DNA from 2 places in the Paenibacillus sp. FSL R5-0928 genome. Region 2 is predicted to be linked to the other one. Evidence: predicted binding sites of a transcription regulator. Region 2 holds the regulator's gene; the other holds the start of a gene.
The links. The regulator Rex, encoded in region 2, represses fermentation and respiration genes when NADH is low (regulators of the CRP and FNR family bind a similar motif). The targets are predictions, from matches to a motif close to TTGTGAAATATTTCACAA.
Positions count from the first base shown of each region.

Region 1: MKZ16_RS16725 (cytochrome ubiquinol oxidase subunit I) is a predicted target of Rex. The motif match lies at 2,003-2,020, and genes of this name have one in related genera.

Region 1 is NZ_CP150225.1:3,729,505-3,734,822, reverse strand. Features, by position in the region: gene MKZ16_RS16730 (cytochrome d ubiquinol oxidase subunit II) at 1-477, opposite strand, end outside; gene MKZ16_RS16725 (cytochrome ubiquinol oxidase subunit I) at 474-1,838, opposite strand; gene MKZ16_RS16720 (hypothetical protein) at 2,405-4,252, opposite strand; gene MKZ16_RS16715 (TetR/AcrR family transcriptional regulator) at 4,333-4,968, shown strand; gene MKZ16_RS16710 (alpha/beta hydrolase) at 5,051-5,318, opposite strand, start outside.
Region 2 is NZ_CP150225.1:4,815,420-4,820,737, reverse strand. Features, by position in the region: gene dinG (ATP-dependent DNA helicase DinG) at 1-2,837, shown strand, start outside; gene MKZ16_RS21750 (redox-sensing transcriptional repressor Rex) at 2,968-3,621, shown strand; gene MKZ16_RS21745 (amidohydrolase) at 3,608-4,909, shown strand; gene MKZ16_RS21740 (DUF5590 domain-containing protein) at 5,082-5,318, shown strand, end outside.

The DNA of each region.
Region 1 (5,318 bases), 1.1 Mb from region 2:
GAACAGCGCCCAGTAATCCAGAGAAACCGTCTCCCCCTGCTTCACGATAAAGCTGCCTTCAGACAAAGTTAGCGCCACTGACAACGATGCTGGAATAAGCAAACCTGTAGCTCCGTACAAAAAAAGATATACTATGTTTTTCTTGGAACCGTAATTTTCAAAAGCATAGAATGAACCGCGAATCGCAAGAAGAATCAATGCAATGCTTCCCGGAACAAGTAGCGCGGAGCCATAATAATAGGCTGTGTCCGGAAAAAAACCGACGATGCCAATGTAGAAAAAGATAAAAAATACATTTGTAATTTCCCAAACGGGTGATAAATAACGCGAAATCAGACGATTAATGAGATGATCCTGCTTCGTTAAACGGGCATAAAAGGCGAAGAAGCCCGCTCCGAAATCAATGGAAGCTATAATTAAATAGCCGTACAAAAACAGCCAGAGCACCGAGATGCCAATCAATTCGTAACTCATCATTCAGTGCCCCCCTTTTCGGTAGAATGATTAGGATGATCCTTCATCCATTTCTCCATCTCAGCTTCTGCCGGATTATTGTTGAACAAGCGTCTTAGCACGATTACACACATACTGCCGAGTACGATGTACAAGAGCAATAAGGCGAAGAATATAATTCTTACATTCGGTGAAGACGTGGCAGCCTCCTCAACACGCATATATCCACGGATAATCCACGGCTGTCTCCCGACTTCTGCATAAAACCAGCCCAGCTCAACAGCCAGAAAAGCGAGGGGGGCGCTCAGTGCGATGATGCGAAGCATCCACTTGTTAAGCTCATTACGCTTTTTCCAGAACACAAACAGAAAATATAGGAACGAAATCGCGAGCAGAGTAAATCCGATTCCGACCATTAAATCAAACAGATAATGAACGAGAAGTGGTGGCCATTCTTCCTTGGGGAATTCCTCGAGCCCCGTCACCTCTGCATTAAAGTCTCCAAAGGCCAGGAAGCTGAGCAGCTTCGGAAGATGAAGAGCCCCTAGAACTTCATGCTCTGCATTCAGCCATCCCAATAGAACCAAATCCACCCTGCTACTCGTCTCAAAATGCCACTCTGCCGCTGCAAGCTTCTCTGGTTGATGCTCGGCCAAAAACTTGGCGGACACATCACCGGCTAACGTGTTCAGTAAACCAAATAGTAAAACGACCGCCATCATGAGATTTAAAGATTTTTTGTGGTATGCGGACACACCTTTTCTCAGCATCGCGAAGGCTGCAATCCCGGCTAACAAGGCAGCTCCTGTTAAATAGGCCGAGCTTAATACATGGAACACTTTGGAGAACGTCGCCGTATTCAGCATCGCTTGCACCGGGTTAATCGCTGTGAATTGGCCTGCTTCCATGACAAAGCCTTCAGGCTGGTTCATGAATCCGTTCACCGTCGTAATAAAAACGGCAGACATGCCTGCCCCGGCGACAATCGGTATCGTCAGCAGCCAATGGGTATATGGATTTTTGAACCGATCCCACGTATACAAATAAATGCCCAGGAAGATAGCCTCGAAAAAGAACGCGAACACCTCCATGAATAACGGAAGTGCAATGACATTCCCAGCCAGTTTCATAAAATTCGGCCATACCAGGGCCAGCTGTAGTGAAATCGCTGTACCGGTCACAACACCAACCGCCACAGAAATGACAAATCCTCGAGACCACCTCTTTGCCATAAGTGTATAATGGGGGTCTTTCTTCCGGATCCCGATGAACTCTGCTATAGCGATCATTAGCGGTATACCGACGCCAATCGTCGCAAAAATAACGTGGAACCCGAGAGTCAAGCCTGTCACTAGCCTGCTCCATAGCACCGTATCAATTGCCATTCTTTACTGCTCCCTTCAAAACTCTGTTCATTTTTCGTCTTAAGTTGATACTTATGATTAGGCCCGCTAACATTAGGCTGCATTCAATATCAGGTTTAGCAAGGCTCAGCGACATCGTTTCCTGTTCGTTTTAGTATGACATTCCTCGTTCTTTGCTATGTAAAAAGAGAAAAATTTCACAAAGCAAGAGTTGGCGAACCTGATTTACCTGTTACTGAGCAGTCAAATTAATAACGTGGCCTAATAATTAAAGTTATCTTATCTTAAATTTTAAGTATTTCAATCATCGACATCTCTTAATCCCTAAACGTTCAAGAAAGGGACAAATCTTTCTAACAACTCAGTGAATAACACAAAAAGCACCCGAATGAGCTATTGATTGATTAGCGTATATGTGATGTCACAAGTTTCCTCCTACTTCGATGCTAACAAAAAAACGAAATTTTCTCATTTTAAGCCGTAATATACTCCCTTTTTGCAACAAAAAAACACTGACTTAAATCATCAGTGTTTTTTGAATTCAAGCTAATGTCATCTTCGTCATGACAAATCTTGAACTGCCACTATCATTTAGTACGACCGTAGAAAAAAGAATACCCATCTGACTTCCCGAGTTTAGTCGTCTCCGTTCCGTCCACTAGCTTGACCGCTTTCAGCAACGATACAATTTGCGTATGCATTAGCTTTGCATCAAATTTGTCCATCTCTCTGTTGTCACTATCCACGAGCAGATAGTCGGGCATTGGAATGAATCCAATCACCGGTATCCCTGCTTCAAATAAGGGCTGACTCTCTCCAAACTCAAACTTGTTATGTCCACGCAATAATACAGTACGTGTGCTATCTGTCTTTTCAATAGCCTTCAGCCAAATGGCTGCCATCATTTCATTGCCTGCATACGTATATTCTGTACTTATTTGTCCAGTTGGACCATAGTGACCCGTATCATCGTCCTTCCACTCCATGCTGCCTAAATGCTCAACCGTAATTCCAGCTACAGCTTTTAAATGGCCATTCTTGCCATCCCAGAGCTCTCGATGCCCCTCCATCCAGGTGGAAGTTGCCTGAGAGGACCCTTTGAACTCCGGTAATCTAAAATGCCCTGTCACAAAAGCGAAAATCATCGTACGTTCCGGCTGCTCCTGCTGTAAGTAACGAATCATAGACAGCATACCCACAGCGCCATTCTCCTCCACTACATTTATCCCATCCGTATGGGTATTTACGATAATCGCTTCGTCTTTATTCTTACCGTCAATCTTCACATAAAAGGATTCTGTTGGGGCATCTTTTTGTATTTCCGCTTCTAAAATAACCGTACCTTCTTTATGCTCTTGAGCTGCGCTGATCACCTTTTTCCCTTCCGTTTCATTAACCCAGATTGCAGGGATTCCTGCATAATCGGTGGTAAAAGGCACATATTGCTCTTCAACCTTATCGTCAGATACCCCTTTCCAGACTAAAACAACAGCTTTTACGCCCATTTCCGTCGCTTGCTCCAATTTAGCTTCTTTTAAAGCTGTAGTGAGGACCAGATCGCCTTCATTTGGGGCAATTTGGTTGTCCATTGGAGATGAAGCCCGCATATTCATAACGATCCCACTTGGAAAATTTCTAAAATTCTCAATTTCAATGACAGCAATTTTTCCACTGGCCTGGCCATATTCACCACGCTTCGTATACACCAGCTCCCCTGTCACACCTTTTTCGTCAGTTTCCCCGGAATAGGGAAAAGCTGAAGAGACATGAATTGCCTGCTGATCAATCATTAAAGCACTGTTCTTTTCTTCCCATCGGTCAAAAGTATAGCGATCACGATATACTTGCAGCCCCATATCCGTTACCTGCTGCTCCAGCCAAGCAATAAACTGATTGAGACCCTCAGAGCCGGTTGTACGGCTTCCAAAAGAATTCATTACTTCAATATCTTTCAGCATCATTGCTGCAGAATCCAATTTACGTTCATCGATCGTCATAGCCGCATCAGCTGATAATGCCACAGGTGTTGTAATAGGTTTTGCATAGATTCCAATCCCCCAAAGTGCAGTAACGATAAGTGCAGTAATGCTGAATAACACTTTACGAACGGCTAGAAACGGAGTGACTCTTCTGCTCCCCGATTGCCCAAAGAGTCCTCTACATATGCCCGCTACGATCAGCAGCAGGATAGAAAGCGCAAGCAGCCAAAATTCTCTTGTTAGTAAGAATAGCCCTTCTGCCACCATCACACTAATAAAAACCACATGTACCTTCTCACGTTTCTTTAAGAGTAAAAAAGAGATGCCTAAATCTGCTAACAAAAAGATAATGGTCACGATCGAGATTACCGTTTCTTTGCCAATGAATACCGTAGCACAGAGTGCTAGGATCAAAAGCAGCACCGCTGACAATCGTCTATATAAGATTTCTAACATGACGCCCTCCCATTTTAACTAACGATTATTTTGACATTACATTTGTAATGCCTTATGGTTTTAGCATATTGAAAAGACTCATGAAAAACAATGAAACGAACATCAGAATGTACAAACGGAGGGAAAATGTCATCTCAAATCATGAATTATACAGTCCAAATACCTCTCAGCATCGTTCCAATAAAGAAACTAACCGTTTGACAAGAGAAGCCATCTGCACGGCATTAGTCTTCTTGATCCAGGAACAGTCTTTTAGTAAAATCACCATCACCGATATTGTGAAACGCGCAGGGGTTTCTCGAACGGCCTATTACAACAACTATTCCTCCAAGCAAGAGATCCTGGTGGATTTGGTCGATTCGCTTATTTTCGAAATTAATCAAAAACTCTTACCTTACACCAATGAATTAACAGGCAAAGCTAAAGAACCTCAAAAATTTATCAAAGTGCTTTTTGAAGTTATTTTTCAGCAGCGGAACATCTACAAAGCACTTCAAAGTGCAAAATTTGATCATGTAATTCTGGATTGCTTGAATGAAATGATGCTTTCTACTGCTCATGACAAAAGCGACGAGAATGTGTACCGAATATACTTTAAAGCAGGGGCCCTCTATAATGTTCTCCTTAAATGGATACAATCAGACTTTGCAAAATCCATTGACGAAATGACCAAAATTTGTCTTGAGGTATACCATACTCCAATGTCCCAGGAATAAGGTTTAAAAATCGTGTTTATAAATGAAAAAACAAAGAAACCACGGAACCAAGTTCGGCTCCGCAGTTTAATTATCAACCCTACTATTGAATTTGAATTTGTTTCATGTACTCTTTGAATGCCTCAGCGATTTCTTTATATTTTGTATGATGCAGATAATGTGAACCTTCCATTGGGATCATTTTGCCCTGTGCGGATTGTTTGACTTGCTCCTCATGCAGCGGAATCCACTGTTTATTGTGCTCGTTATTCGATTGAACGAAGAGAAGCAACGGCAAGTCATTTGGCATTGTGATTTTTTCTCCATTTTTGAAATTGGAACCGAGGTGGCTCAGTTCATTCATCAACGTT
Region 2 (5,318 bases):
AAACAACAGGAACCCAATCCGTGGGTGAAATTATCCAGGTTGGCCTTGCAATTATAGAAGAAGACCGGTCCATCTCCCGGGTATATGGTTCCTATGTCAAGCCCGGAACGCCGATTCCTCCTTTTATAACAGGTCTGACGGGGATTACCGATGATGATGTGAAGGATGCGCCTGAGCTGGATGAGATGATGATGGAGCTTGTTCCGCTCTTGGATGATGTTGTGCTTGTAGGGCATAATGTCGCTTTCGACTTCCATTTTTTACAAAATGCTTTAGATCGTTGTGGTTATTTGCCATTTCAAGGGCGGATTTTGGATACGATTGATTTTCTGAAAATTTGCTTTCCTTCGCTCACATCTTATCAGCTAGGCTCTGTCAGTGCTCATTTTGGAGTGACACATGATCGTCCGCATCAGGCAGATAGTGATGCACTTGCGACTGCTTTAGTGCTGTTGAAATGTCTGGAGGAGCTCTACGAGCTGCCGCTGCTTACGATCCAGAGACTCTGTGAGCTGTTTACCGAAGAGGATAGTGATCTGGGCTGGTACTTTGATGGTCTGCTGCGAGAGCGGGAAGCGGAGACGCTACAGCCCGAAGGTGATCTGACTTTCTATCGTCAATTAGCGCTTGCAGTAGGAGACTGGACGGAGTTAGCGCCACCTAGAGATGAGCATGTAGAGAATCCGCTAGCGAATTTATCTTTTACTGATTATATGGACGAAGTAACCAAACGACTTAAAGACACATTACCGCAGTATGAAAGCCGGGAAGCTCAGGATATTATGATCAATGAGGTGATGACGGCACTTGCCGAAGACAAACACCTACTGATCGAAGCGGGCACAGGAACCGGTAAATCGCTCGGTTATTTGTTGCCTGCCATTTATCAAAGCGTTCGCACCAATGAAAAAGTCATGGTCAGCACTCATACCATTAATCTGCAGGACCAATTGCGCGAGCGGGATATCCCTTTGTTAACGCAGGTAGTTCCTTTTCCGTTTAAAGCTGCTATTTTTAAGGGAAGAGGACATTATTTGTGTCTGCGTAAGTTTGAGCATAAAATTAATAAAAAGGACTTTATAAGCCCAAGGGAAGATGCGCTTACTGCAGCTCAGATGATCGTATGGCTCACTCAAAGTGAATCAGGGGATGATGAAGAGCTGAATTTAAGCGGCCGGGGCGGTGATTTCTGGGAGACGGTGGCAAGCGATACCGATTCCTGTCTGGGACGTTCCTGTCCTTGGTTCCGCAAATGCTATTATCATAGGGCCAAGCATGAAGCTGGGATTGCTGACGTGGTCATTACGAACCACTCCAAGCTATTCGCAGATGTTAAAGCTGGGCACCAGCTGCTTCCAGCTTACGAGCATCTTGTAATTGATGAAGCACATCATTTAGAAGATGTGGCTGGTAAACATCTTGGCATGCATATGAAGCATTTCACTGTGGCACACACGTTATCGCGACTGTATAAAGATAGCCGAAACGGACAGCTTCCTGCTCTGCGCCAGATCTTACAGTCGTCAGGCAGTGAAGAGGCTTCAGAATGGAGCGGAGTCATCGATCGGATCTACCCGGATCTGCTTACTGTCAAAGAAACCTGGGATGCACTCAGCGACAAGCTGTTCAGCCTTTTGCCGGAACGCAGTGATGCAGCAGCAGGGGAAGCGGGACAACTGGTTATGCGTTTGCTTCCCGCCCGTAAGCCGAAGGATTGGGATGAATTAGTTGCGCTTGAGAACACTATGAATCTGACGTTAAGCGACATCATCCGTAAGGGTGATAAAATGCTTAATGAGATGCGTGACCAGGAAAGCCAATCCTCAGCAGACAGTCTTGTTACTGATATTAGCGGTTTATTTAAGGATTTGGCTTCCATACGTGAGCAAGTAAGATTCTTTATGGGGCTGAATGACGATAATGTAGTATATTGGCTGGAGGCAAATGGAAATTACCGCAGCAAATCACTGCAGATGTATGCCGTCCCTGTGGATGTTAGCAGCCAGCTTAAAGAGTTGTTCTTCGATAAGAAAAAAAGCATCGTGCTTACCTCGGCGACGCTGTCTGTAGATAAATCTTTTCAGTTTATGATTGATAATCTCGGACTTAACGAAGCTGCGGAAGAGGGACGTCTAATGACTTCACTCCTTCCTTCTCCCTTTAAGTATCGCGAGCAGGCGCTGCTAGTTATACCGCGTGATTTTCCTAGTGTGAAGGGCAGTGTGGGCGATGCTCGATTTGTCGATACACTCGTACAGTCGTTAGCAGAAGCTGCCAAAACAACACGTGGGCGGATGCTGGTTCTGTTTACTTCTTATAAAATGCTGCGTCAGGTATATGATCCGCTTAAAGAGGCTTTGGCCTCACAAGAGATTACGGTGCTTGGTCAAGGCGTGGAAGGTGGCAGCCGGAGCAAGCTGATCCGCCGCTTTCAGGACAGTGCAGCATCCGTTCTGCTGGGGACGAGCAGCTTCTGGGAAGGTGTAGATATTCCAGGTGAAGCACTGACTTGCCTGGCCATCGTGAGACTTCCGTTTCAACCGCCGAATCACCCGTTGGCGGAAGCGAAGTCGGAGTTATTGCAGGCTCAGAAGAAGAATCCGTTCATGAAATTGTCTGTTCCTCAAGCGGTTATTCGTTTTAAGCAGGGATTCGGAAGACTGGTTCGCACGGCGCAGGATCGCGGAATAGTTATTGTTTATGATACAAGGGTTATTGAATCTCATTACGGGAAGTATTTCCTTTATTCATTGCCTGGTCCCAAAATGGAGCATATGCTGACTGATCAAATGGTCCCCCGCATAGCGGAATGGCTAGAGGATGGCGGCGCTTCTTAAAATGCTCGTCTTCAGTTTAGCTCCTCCTTATCCTTAAGGGCGGTAAGTTACAGTACCGCCCTTAATAAGGAGAGGTATACGTTTGAATATGGATTTTCACAAGAACATTACTATTTTTAGGAGGAAAAATATGAAATCGGATAAAATATCAGAAGCCGTTGTTCGCAGACTACCTGTGTATTTGCGTTTTTTGAATGATCTCCAGAATCGCGAAATATTAACAGTTTCCTCTCAGGAACTTGGACAAAAGCTGGATCTTAATCCCGCACAGATTCGTAAGGATTTAGCGTATTTTGGTGACTTCGGCAGAAAAGGTATCGGCTATGATGTAACGTATCTTATTGAGAAAATCCGTCATATTCTGAAGCTGGATCAACAGCTTAATGTAGCTTTAGTAGGGGCAGGTAATCTCGGACATGCCTTGTCTAATTACAATGCATATCTTAAAGATACAATGAAAATCACCGCTATATTTGATTCGTACGCTCCTAAGGTTGGACGTAAGATCAACTCCCTTACTGTGCAACCAATGGATGAACTAGGCAGCACGATTCGTGAGCAAGGTATTCGCATTGCCATTATTACCGTACCTGATTCAGAAGCTCAAAATGTAGCAGATATTCTCATTTCTTCTGGGATTGAAGCGATTTTGAACTTTGCCCCTGTGATTCTGAAGACACCACCGAATATCCGGGTGCATGCAGCTGATTTTACAACTGATCTGCAAAGTCTTGCTTATTACTTGCGGGATGGAAAGGAAGAAAGCGAACATGAACAGCAATAAAACGATAATTAAGGGCGGGTATTTTCTGACTCCGGGAACGGATGAGCCGGTTCTGAGTGGATATATGACTATTGAAGATGATTTAATCACTTACATAGGAAAAGAAGAGCCTCAGATGGAAGCTGGAGTGCAAGTGGTTGATGGCAGTCGTCTGCTGTTCATGCCTGGACTTGTAAACACACATGGTCATGCGGCGATGTCTTTGCTGCGTGGATATGGAGATGATTTAGCGCTACAAGTGTGGCTTCAGGAGAAAATGTGGCCGATGGAGGAAAAGTTCACCGGTGATGATGTATACTGGGGAACCTCCTTATCTGTATTGGAAATGCTGAAGGGTGGAACTACGACCTTCCTCGATATGTATGATCATATGGACCGAGTAGCTGAGGTAGCTGAGTTATCAGGTATCCGTTCCGTATTGATGCGTGGTGTGATCGGGTTATGTCCAGAGGATGTACAGAATCACAAGCTTGCGGAAGCGATTTCTTTTGCCCGTAACTGGCATGGAAAGGCGGACGGTAGAATTACTACTATGATCTCGCCGCACGCCCCTTATACTTGCCCTCCGGACTTCCTGGTTAAGTTCGTGCAGGCAGCGCATGATCTGGATTTACCGATGCATACGCATATGTCCGAAACGAAACGTGAAGTGGAACAAAATGTGGCGGATTACGGGTTGCGTCCTGTAGCTCACTTAGAGAAGCTTGGAATGTTCACACGTCCCTCGATAGTTGCACATGGTGTTCATTTAAATGATGAAGAGATTGAGATCTTGGCTCGCCATAATGTGGGTGTCTCTCATAATCCGGGCAGTAATTTGAAGCTGGCTAGCGGAGTGGCTCGGGTTACTGATCTTCTAAAAGCTGGTGTGAAGGTGTCTCTTGGCACGGATGGCGCGGCAAGCAACAATAACTTGGATATGTTTGAAGAGATGCGGCTTGCAGCTCTCATTCATAAGGGTGTCAGCGGTGATCCAACGGCTGTTCCAGCTCCAGAAGCTCTACGTATGGCTACAGAATATGGCGCCCAGTCCATCTTTTTAAATAATGTAGGTAGACTTGCTGTTGGGATGAAAGCTGATTTCATTGCAATTGATATAGATCAGCCGCATTTGCTGCCACACACAGATCTGTTGTCTCATGCAGTTTACTCTGCTAGCGCTAAGGATGTTGAGCATGTGTGGGTGAATGGTAAACAGGTCATCAAGCATGGACAATGCTTAACCCTGGATGAGGAAGCTATCCGGCGTAAAGCGCAAGAAGCCTTCGAAGGTTTATTGAAGCGTTAAGTCTGGATAATAACGAATAAATAATAGGCTGCGACTTTTTGCTTTTAGCAAAAGTTGCGGCCTTTTGTACATTTTAAAGGCTGGGAAAGCTAGAAAATTATGAAATTTTGGATAAACACGCGGGTGTGTTATATAATCAAAAAAGATATATTACTAGAAAGGGAGCTGTACCTTGAAGAAAAGGAAAAAATGGATCCTCCTGGGGTCAGTTCTGATTCTGCTCCTGGGGTTTGGACTTATCCAGTTCTATGCCTATATTATGAAAGATCAATGGAACGAGCGGGATATCGCCAAGGATGTTGCCAAAACCAGAGCGGGTCTAACAGAGGTAACCAAAGCACAAAAATCGGTTTGGGATGAAAATGCAGTGTACTGGGTTTTAACAGGAAAAAATGAAGCCGGGACTGCT